DNA from 3 places in the Streptomyces sp. NPDC012827 genome. Region 2 is predicted to be linked to each of the others. Evidence: riboswitches for the same ligand, from Rfam matches in the RefSeq annotation. Region 2 holds a riboswitch; each other region holds the start of a gene.
The links. A riboswitch is a leader RNA that binds a small molecule or an ion and turns the genes downstream of it on or off. The one in region 2 is predicted to bind cobalamin.

Region 1 (3,142 bases), on a different contig from region 2:
TCCGAAGGTGTAGGAGCGGCGGCGCATCAGCAGGACGAAGCACGGGACGCCGATGGCGGCGGTCACCACGCCCACCGGCAGCTCGACGGGCGCGAGCACCACACGCGAAAGGATGTCCACCCAGATCAGCAGAACAGCTCCGGCGAGGGGTGCGACCGCCAGCAGCCGGCGGTGGTCCGCGCCGACCAGCATCCGTGCGGCGTGCGGCACCATGAGGCCGACGAAACCGATCGCACCGCTCACCGCGACCACGGCCCCCGTGACGGCGGCACAGACCAGGAACAGCTCCTTGCGCAGCCTCCCCGCGTCCACCCCCAGGGCGGCCGCGGTCTCGTCCCCCATCGCCAGCGCGTTCAGGCGACGCGCTGACACCGTCAGGTGGGTGAGTCCGGCGAGCACGGCTCCCGCGGCGATCGGCACGGAGGCCCAGCTGGCTCCGCCGAGGCTGCCGAGCAGCCACATCATCGCGGAGCGGGCCGCTTCGCCGCGTTCTGCCGCGAACACCATGAACGTGGTGACGGCCGAGAAGCCGTAGTACATCGCCGTGCCCGTCAGCACGAGCCGCAGCGGGGTCAGGCCGTCAGCGGTGCGGGCGATCGCGTAGACCAGCGCCATGGCGAGGAGCGCGGAGAGGAAGGCCGCCGTGGACAGAGCCCACAGACCGAGAGCGCCGAAGGCTCCGAAGAGGAGGACGGCATTGGCACCGACGGCCGCGCCGGAGGAGATGCCCAGGACGAACGGGTCGGCGAGGGCGTTGCGGACCATGGCCTGTACGGCGACTCCGATGGCCGACAGGCCGGCTCCGACGACCGCGGCCAGCACGGCTCGCGGAAAGCGCAGTTCCCACACGATCGTGTAAGCCGGGACCTCGTCCGGCGATACGGCGCCGCCTGTCAGCCCGGCCCACAGGAAACGCAGCACCTCGCCCCAGGACAGTCCCGAGGCTCCCATCCCGGCCCCGCACACGACGGAGAGCAGGAGTCCGACGCAGAGGACGAGAAGGAGAAACGGCAGGGACACGCGCTTGGACCGCGCGGGCTCGGCCCCGCTGCGTCCCGTGGGGAATGACGGCGCGGGTGTGCGTTCCAGGGGTGTGACCACCGGCGGGTCGCCTTCGCTCGGGCCGTGCACCTGCACGAGCAAAGGAGCAGCCCGGGACGCGGGGCGCCCTGCGCAGCACCCTCTCGCAGTCCACGGCGATTCGACAGGGGCCTTCACCACCGCGGGTAATCGGGCTCACGGCGCCACGACTTGGGCTCCGTCCACCGTTGCGGGTCAGCGCCGGACTTCGACCGGACTTCCCCCGCGGGGCGCTCGCAGCATAGCGCGTGCGGCAAAGCCCTCTTCGGTCGGATGACAACCCGGCGTCCGCAACGGGTCCGGCGTCGACTGCCGCGTACCACTCTTCCTTACCGGAAGAACTGAGCGATCACACTGGGTTGAGATGCGGCTTCTAGGGATCTTGTGCTGTCCGCTCTCGACTCCTACCATCCATGACGTTCGAAGGTTCGATTTACGTTCGCAGTATCGAACGTGACCTGGCTGAAGCGGCTTTCGCATGGCGTACATGCCGTCCCCCACACGCCGAATGCCGGACTTGGAAGGGTGTACCTGGCCTTAGTGCCCGATCGCCTCCTGGAGCTTCGTGTGACGTCACCCGCACCATGCCCACGCCCGCGCCCGTACCGCGCGGCCGTGCTCCTCCTGTCAGGCCTGGCGCGGCCGGCCCGTCGTCCAATGCGTAGGCGGCGCCCGGGACACGCCGTATCCCGGCCCTGTCCTGCCGCCCCCACCCGGCCAGGTGACCCCACGGACCCGCGTCGGCACCTTCGACCGAACGACCGTGAAACCGAAGTGGGCATGGAACCACACTTCGGACAACGGCCTCCCCGCGTCTGACCGGCTGCTCAACCCCCGACCCGCAGCACCAGGAAGGGCCACACCATGTCCAGTAGCGACGTCCGCAGGCCAACGGCTCACCCGACCGCAGCGAGACCACCCGCCACCGGTACCAGACTCGCCCGGGCAACCTGGGTGCTGATCCTCATGGTGGCGTTCGCCGTCCTTCCTGCCGCGGTGCATCCCACGGCGGCCAGGGCCGACAACCCGATCGTGCAGCACGTCTACACCGCCGACCCGTCCCCGCTGGTGCACAACGGACGGGTCTACCTCTACACCGGGCACGACGAGGACGGCTCCACCTCCTCCTTCGTGATGAAAGACTGGCGGGTGTGGTCCTCCGCCGACATGGTCAACTGGACCGACCACGGCGCACCGCTCAGCCTGAACACCTTCAGCTGGGCGGGCGCCAACGCGTGGGCGGGCCAGGCCGTCGAACGGGGCGGCAAGTTCTACTGGTACGTGCCCGTGACGGTCCGGGCGACCGGTGCCTTCGCCATCGGCGTGGCGGTGGCGGACAGCCCCACCGGACCGTTCCGGGACGCCCTCGGCCGCCCGCTGCTGGAGAACACCGAGTTCGACCCGACCGTCTTCATCGACGACGACGGTCAGGCCTACCTCTACTGGGGCAACCCCAACCTGTGGTACGTCAAGCTGAACGCCGACATGACCTCCTACTCGGGCAGCCCCACCAAGATCCCGCTCACCACCTCAGGATTCGGCACCCGCACCGGCAACCCCGACCGTCCCACGCTGTACGAAGAAGGGCCGTGGGCCTACAAGCGGAACGGTCTGTACTACCTGGTGTACGCGGCCAGGTGCTGCCAGGAGTTCATCGCCTACTCCACGGCACCGAGCCCGACCGGACCCTGGACCTACCGGGGAACAGTCATGCCCGCGCAGGGCAACAGCTTCACCAACCACCCGGGCATCGTGGACTTCAAGGGCAGTTCGTACTTCTTCTACCACAACGGCGCCCTCCCGGGCGGAGGTGGCTTCACCCGCTCGGTAGCCGTGGAGAAGTTCTCCTACAACGCCGACGGCACCATTCCGACCATCAACATGACGAGCACGGGTGCCCCGCAGGCCGGCCCACTCGATCCGTACGTCCGCCAGGAGGCCGAGACGATCGCCTGGGGTTCCGGGATCGAGACCGAATGGACCAGTGACGGCGGAATGAACGTCGGCTGGATCGAGAACGGCGACTACACCAAGGTCAAGGGAGTGGCCTTCGGGTCCGGTG
Region 2 (3,142 bases):
GGTTCCCGCGGCGCAGGGCGGCGAGGACGATGTCGCCCTCCGGGTTCCGCGACCGGTCGAGGAACATCTCGCCGGGCGGCGGGCCCCAGTGCTCCTCGACGTGCGACCGCAGTTCCTCGGGGAGGGTCGCGTACCAGCGCCGGTAGTCGGCGGCCGGAATGCGGACCGGGTTCCTGGCGAGCTGCTCCTCGGTCAGCCAGTCCTGGTCGTGGCCGCCGGCCTCGATCAGGGCGCGGATCAGCTCGTCGCCGTCACCCGAGACCACGCCGGGGATCTCGTCCTCGGGCCCGAAGTCGTAGCCCTCGGCCATCAGGCGGCGCAGCAGGGCCACGGCCGAGGCCGGGGTGTCCAGGCCGACCGCGTTGCCGATGCGGGAGTGCTTCGTCGGGTACGCGGACAGCACGAGCGCCAGCTTCTTCTCGGCGTTCGGGATGTGCCGGAGGCGGGCGTGCCGGACGGCGATGCCGGCGACGCGGGCCGCGCGCTCGGTGTCGGCGACGTACGCGGGCAGGCCGTCGGCGTCGATCTCCTTGAAGGAGAACGGGACGGTGATGAGGCGGCCGTCGAACTCGGGCACGGCCACCTGCCCGGCCGCGTCCAGCGGCGACAGGCCCTCGTCGTTCTCCTCCCACGCGGCACGCGAACCGGTCAGGCACAGCGCCTGGAGGATCGGCACGTCGAGCGCGGCCAGCGCGCCCGCGTCCCACGCCTCCTCGTCGCCGCCCGCCTGCGCCTCGGCGGGCTTGGTGCCGCCCGCGGCCAGGACGGTGGTGACGATCGCGTCGGCGGTACGGAGGGTGTCGATCAGCTCCGGCTCGGGGGCGCGCAGCGAGGCCACGTACAGCGGCAGCGGCCGGCCGCCGGCGTCCTCGATCGCGTCGCACAGGGCGCCGACGAAGGCGGTGTTCCCGCTCATGTGGTGGGCGCGGTAGTAGAGCACCGCGACGACCGGGCCGGCCGCGTTCCGCGCGGTCCGCTCCAGCGGGCCCCAGGTGGGGGCGGCGGCCGGGGCCTCGAAGCCGTGGCCCGTGAGCAGGACGGTGTCGGAGAGGAAGCGGGCCAGCTGCTCCAGGTTGGCCGGGCCACCGTGCGCGAGGTAGGCGTGGGCCTCGGTGGCCACGCCGATCGGCACGGTGGAGGTGGCCATCAGCTGGGCGTCGGGGGCCTGTTCGCCGCTGAGGACGACCACCGGCTTCCCGGCGGCGAGGACCGCGTCCAGGCCCTCCTGCCAGGAACGGACACCGCCGAGGAGGCGGACGACGACCAGGTCGGCGCCGTCGAGGAGGGCGGGCAGCTCGTCCAGCGGCAGGCGGGAGGGGTTGGCGAAGCGGTACGCGACCGGGCCGTCGGGCGCGGCGGCGTTGGCCGCCCGGGCGCTGAGCAGGTCGGTGTCGGAGTGCGACAGCAGCAGGAGCATGGCGAGCTCAGGCCTTCCTCGGGGTTGTCCGCGCCCCGGGTGGTCGTGTGGGTGGGGGCCTCCCCTGCCCGGACGGAGCCGGGAGCGAGGGGAAGGGAGTTCCTGACTCACCCGTTCCGTCGCCGGTACGGGCTCACAGTGGCGGGACCGCGCCGGATTCTCACCGGGCTTCCTCCCCGGGGTCCTGGGACCCCATGCCGCTTCGCATCCTAGATCGTGCCGCCGGGGCGGCCGAGGGGGCGGCGGAGTCGGCCCGATCACACCACGTGGCCGGGCGGTGCGCCGTGGGTATGCTCGCCGCCATGCCGCCCACCCCACCCCCGGCGCCCGGACCGGGTGAAACCCGCGTACGGGACCGTGGCGACGCCTGCCCCGGAGCGCTGCGCCTGCATCCGGCCGACGACGGCCGCCTGGCCCGGCTCCGGCTGCCCGCAGGACGTTTGACGGTCCGTCAGGCCGCCGTGCTGGCCGACGCGGCGGAGCGCCTGGGCGACGGGCGGATCAGCGTCACCTCGCGCGGCAACGCCGAGCTGCGGGGCCTGGGCGAGGGCTGCGGCACGGAGCTCGCCGCACTCCTGACAGGGGCGGGTCTGCTGCCCTCCCCCCGCCACGAGCGGATCCGCAACATCGTGGCCTCCCCCGCCGCCGGCCTGGACGGACTCGGCACCGCCGACGCCCAGTTGTGGGCGCGCGAACTGGACACGCTGCTCTGCGCGGAGCCGTGGACGGCCGCCCTCTCGGGCCGGTTCCTCTTCGCCCTCGACGACGGCCGCGGGGACATGACCGGGCTCGGCGCGGATGTGACCTTGGTCGCAGTGGCGGACGGAGCGCCCCGGGGCGCCCTCCTGTGGTCCGGCGGGCAGGCCCTCCGGGTCGCCGGGGCGGACGCGCCCCGGGCCGCGGTCGCCGCCGCCGGGGCGTTCCTGGCCGCCGCCCGGGCCGCCGGGACCGGTGCCTGGCGGGTGGCCGAGCTGCCGCCCGGCCACACCCCCGACGTGGCCGGCGCACTCGCCCGGGCCGGGATCCCGGCGGAGCCCGTACCCGCTCCCGCCCTCCCGCACGGGGCACCGCCCGCGCCGGGGCCGCTCGGCGACCACGGCCTGTACGTCCTGGCGCCGCTCGGCCGGCTCACCGCCGCGCAGCTGCGGGGCCTCGCGGACGGCGCCGCCGAGGTGCGGCTCACGCCCTGGCGCGGCGCCGTCGTCGTCACCGACCGGACGGCCGACCGCGCCGCCGACCGGCTCCCGGCCCTCGCGGCCCTCGGGCTGATCACCCGTCCCGACTCCCCGTGGGCGGGCGTCACGGCCTGCACGGGCCGCCCCGGCTGCGCCAAGTCCCTGGCGGACGTACGGGGGGACGCGACGGCGGGGACGGCCGCGGCCCCGGAGCCCGGTGCGGGTGCGGCGCCCGGCACCGGCGAGGCGCACGCCGGCTCCCCCGGCACCGGCGAGGCGCGCGCCGGCTCCCCCGGCCCCCTCCTCCCCGTCCACTTCTCCGGCTGCGAGCGCCGGTGCGGGCACCCGCGCGGCACCTGGGTGGACGTGCTCGCCACCGGTGACGACGCCTACCGGGTGAACGGCGCCCCCACCCCCCGTACCTCCCTGCCCGGCGCGGTCGCCACGGCCCGCACGACCCCGACCCCGACGACGACCACGAGATGAGCGAGAGCACCAGGATGTTCGACTACGAGAAGGACGGGACGGAGATCTACCGCCGGTCCTTTGC
Region 3 (3,142 bases), on a different contig from region 2:
GGCAGGAACCTTTCCAGTACGAGGGTGAGGGCGACCAGCCCGGACAGGAGCGCGCCCGTCGCGGCGAGGAACGGCCGGGAGACCGCCGCGGCCGGGACCAGGACCCGCAGGGTCCCGTCGTACCCGCGTCCGGCCAGTCCCGACTGGAGCCGGTGCGCCCGGTCGAAGGCGCGGACGAAGGCGGTCGCGCCGAGCCCGGCCAGCGAACGCCAGGCCGCCGCCCGGGTGGTGTGCCCGAGGCGGGCGGCCTGCGCCTGACGGATCTTCGCCAGCGCGTCCAGGAGCAGGAAGACGATCCGGTACATCACGAGCGCCACGTCCACGACCGGCGCCGGCACCCCGGCCCGCACCAGCCGGGGCAGGACGTCGGAGACGGGTGTCGTGAACGCGAACAGCAGTACCCCGAGGGACGCCGACGCGCTGCGCAGGAGCAGTTCGGCCGCGTGGACCGGGCCGTCCGGCGCGAGCGCCACGAACTGCCCCCCGCCCACCTGGAAGAGGAGCGGTACGGCCCCCGTGACGCAGAAGCCGAGCGGCACCCGGAAGGCCCGCCACAGCGCCCGGCCCGGCACACCCGCCGGACCCAGGAGGACGGCGAGGGTGGCCGCGCCCACGAGGACGGCGCCCGGCCACGGCGGCAGCGACACCGCGCACAGGGTGAGCCCGAAGCCGAGCAGCGCCTTCTCGGCGGGATGCCGGCGGCGCCAGCGACTGCTGTGCGCCGCCGCGTCGATCGGCAGCATGGGCGGTTACGTGTCCCCGCGCGAGGGGGGTACGGGCGGGCCGACCGTCCCTGCCCCGGACGCGGACGCGCTTCCTTCCCCGGCTCCGGCGCCGCGGGCTCCTCCAGGCGAGGCCCCGGCGTCCTCGGACACCGCCCCCAGAGCCCCGGAGGCCCCGGCGCCCGGAGCGGACGCCCGAGGCCCTCCGGGGCTCTGCGCCGGCGTCCCGCGCTCCGCGAGGGCCTCGCCCTGCCTCCGCCCGCGCCGCAGGCCGAAGTAGTACGCGAGGACACCGGCGCCCAGGGCCGCCTGGAGGGCGAACAGCGCCGACTCGACCTCACCGGACGGCGGCTCGTACAGCGGGGCGAACCAGGGCTCGTAGTCCGGCCGCAGCTCCGTGATCGCCGTCTCCGCCTCGGCGTCCGCCCCGGCGAAGGGCTCCTCCTTGTGGTCGCCGAGACCGAGGGCGAGCGGCAGCACCGCCAGGGCCACGACGACGAGCAGCAGCAGCGTGTTGATCTTCGCGTTCCGGCTCATCGGGCGTTCGCCCCCTCGGACGGCGCGGCGTCACCGGCGGCCCCGGCCGGCCGGGCGAGAACGCCGAGCCGGACCAGGTCGCCCTTGCTGGACTGCGCGAGGAGCCGCATCACGAGCACCGTGAGCAGGCCCTCGCTGACCGCCAGCGGGATCTGCGTCACCGCGAAGATGCCGCCGAACTTGGCCAGCGCACCCGTCACGCCGCTGCCGGGGTCGGGGAAGGCGAGGGCCAGCTGCACGCTGGTCACGCAGTACGTCGAGAGGTCCGCCACGAACGCGCCGGAGAACACGCTCACCATCAGCGGCGCCCCCGACCTGCGCAGCAGAAGGTACGTCCCGTACCCCGCCCACGGGCCGGCGACGGCCATGGAGAACGCGTTCGCGCCGAGGGTGGTCAGCCCACCGTGCGCCAGGAGCAGCGCCTGGAAGAGGAGCGTGAGGGTGCCGAGCACCGCCATGATCGGCGGGCGGAACAGGATGGCGCCGAGCCCCGTGCCGGTCGGGTGCGAACAACTGCCCGTCACCGAGGGAAGCTTCAGCGCGGACAGGACGAAGGTGAAGGCGCCGGAGGCGCCCAGCAGCAGGGTGGACTCGGGGTTGGACCGCACCTCGCGGGTCAGCGCGCGGACTCCGTGGACGACGAACGGTGCGGCCGCGACGCTCCAGGCGGCGGCGTGCACAGGGGGCAGGTACCCCTCGGCTATATGCATGGTTGGGAGACCCTCTCCAGCACCTCGTGGATGGACAACGCGCCTTGGCCGGTCTCCTGGCTGACGGTCATGCCGCCCGACTCCGCCTTCCCACACCCCGGCGGTCTCCCGCGGCGGTGCAGTGGCTTCCCCAGGGGGATGGAGCCGGACCTCCCGATCACAGTGGCGAGGGCCGCACCGGTACTGCACCGGTTTCCCGTACACCAAGGCGCTGTGACACTAGTGGGTTGACCAGGTGCATCACAACACGGCGGCCACCCGGCGCGTTCTCCCGCTCACTGCGCGCTGTCGTCGCACGCCCCCCGCGCACACCGGTTCCCGTCACTCCTTCCGGTACGTGTACGCCTCCGAGGCCGCCGCCGCGACCTCGTCCAGGCCGCCGCCCGCGCTCGCGGTCACCACGGCCGCGACGGCGCCCTCCACGAACGGCGCGTCGACCAGCCGGGCACCCTCGGGCAGTTCGCCGCCCTCCGCGAGCAGCGCCTTCACGGTGAGCACGGCGCTGCCCAGATCGACCAGGAGGGCCACCCCGGCGCCCCCGTCGACCGCCCGCGCCGCCTCGGCGATCAGCTCCGCGCTCGTGCCCAGACCCCCGTCCGGGGTGCCGCCGGCCGGCCGGACCGGAGCCGTGTCCCCGCCACCGGCGAGGCCCCGGGCCAGTTCGGCCACGGCCGCCGCCACCTCGGCACTGTGCGAGACCAGGACGATCCCGACCCGACCGGCGCTCATGCCGCCCCCTCCCCGTCCGTCGTCGTCCCGTCCCCGGTCTCCACGCGGGCCGTGGCGGCGAGCGCCGCGAACAGCAGCGCCGACGAGGCCGCGCCCGGGTCCTCGTGCCCGGCCGAGCGCTCGCCCAGGTAGCTGGCCCTGCCCTTGCGCGCCCGCAGCGGCACGGTTGCGGCGGCACCCTCACCGGCCCGGTCCCGCCCCGCCGCGAAGGACACCTTCAACCCCTCCACACCCGGCACGAGCGCGTCCAGCATCGTCTTGTCCCCCGGCGCCGCGCCACCCAGCCGGGAAACGGCCTCCACCCCCTCGCCCAGCGCCCCGGCGAACCGCTCCCGGGTCACCCGCGGATCGTCGCCGAGCGCCTTGCCCGCACGCCGCAGCAGCGTCCCGTACAGGGGCCCCGACGCGCCGCCGACCGTGGAGATCAACCGCGTCCCGGCCGCG

Region 1: linked by a shared signal. The riboswitch ahead of ACFY60_RS27950 (FecCD family ABC transporter permease) and the one ahead of cobN (cobaltochelatase subunit CobN) in region 2 are both predicted to bind cobalamin.
Region 3: linked by a shared signal. The riboswitch ahead of ACFY60_RS14855 (energy-coupling factor ABC transporter permease) and the one ahead of cobN (cobaltochelatase subunit CobN) in region 2 are both predicted to bind cobalamin.

What each region holds. Positions count from the first base shown of each region.
Region 1 is NZ_JBIBBY010000014.1:85,252-88,393, forward strand. It holds gene ACFY60_RS27950 (FecCD family ABC transporter permease) at 1-1,089, opposite strand, end outside; cobalamin riboswitch at 1,204-1,351, opposite strand; gene ACFY60_RS27955 (glycoside hydrolase family 43 protein) at 2,077-3,142, shown strand, end outside.
Region 2 is NZ_JBIBBY010000002.1:366,892-370,033, reverse strand. It holds gene cobN (cobaltochelatase subunit CobN) at 1-1,417, opposite strand, end outside; cobalamin riboswitch at 1,495-1,628, opposite strand; gene ACFY60_RS05090 (cobalamin biosynthesis protein CobG) at 1,708-3,078, shown strand; gene ACFY60_RS05085 (precorrin-8X methylmutase) at 3,093-3,142, shown strand, end outside.
Region 3 is NZ_JBIBBY010000006.1:31,122-34,263, reverse strand. It holds gene cbiQ (cobalt ECF transporter T component CbiQ) at 1-743, opposite strand, end outside; gene ACFY60_RS14860 (energy-coupling factor ABC transporter substrate-binding protein) at 750-1,259, opposite strand; gene ACFY60_RS14855 (energy-coupling factor ABC transporter permease) at 1,256-1,969, opposite strand; cobalamin riboswitch at 1,998-2,220, opposite strand; gene ACFY60_RS14850 (PTS-dependent dihydroxyacetone kinase phosphotransferase subunit DhaM) at 2,291-2,698, opposite strand; gene dhaL (dihydroxyacetone kinase subunit DhaL) at 2,695-3,142, opposite strand, start outside.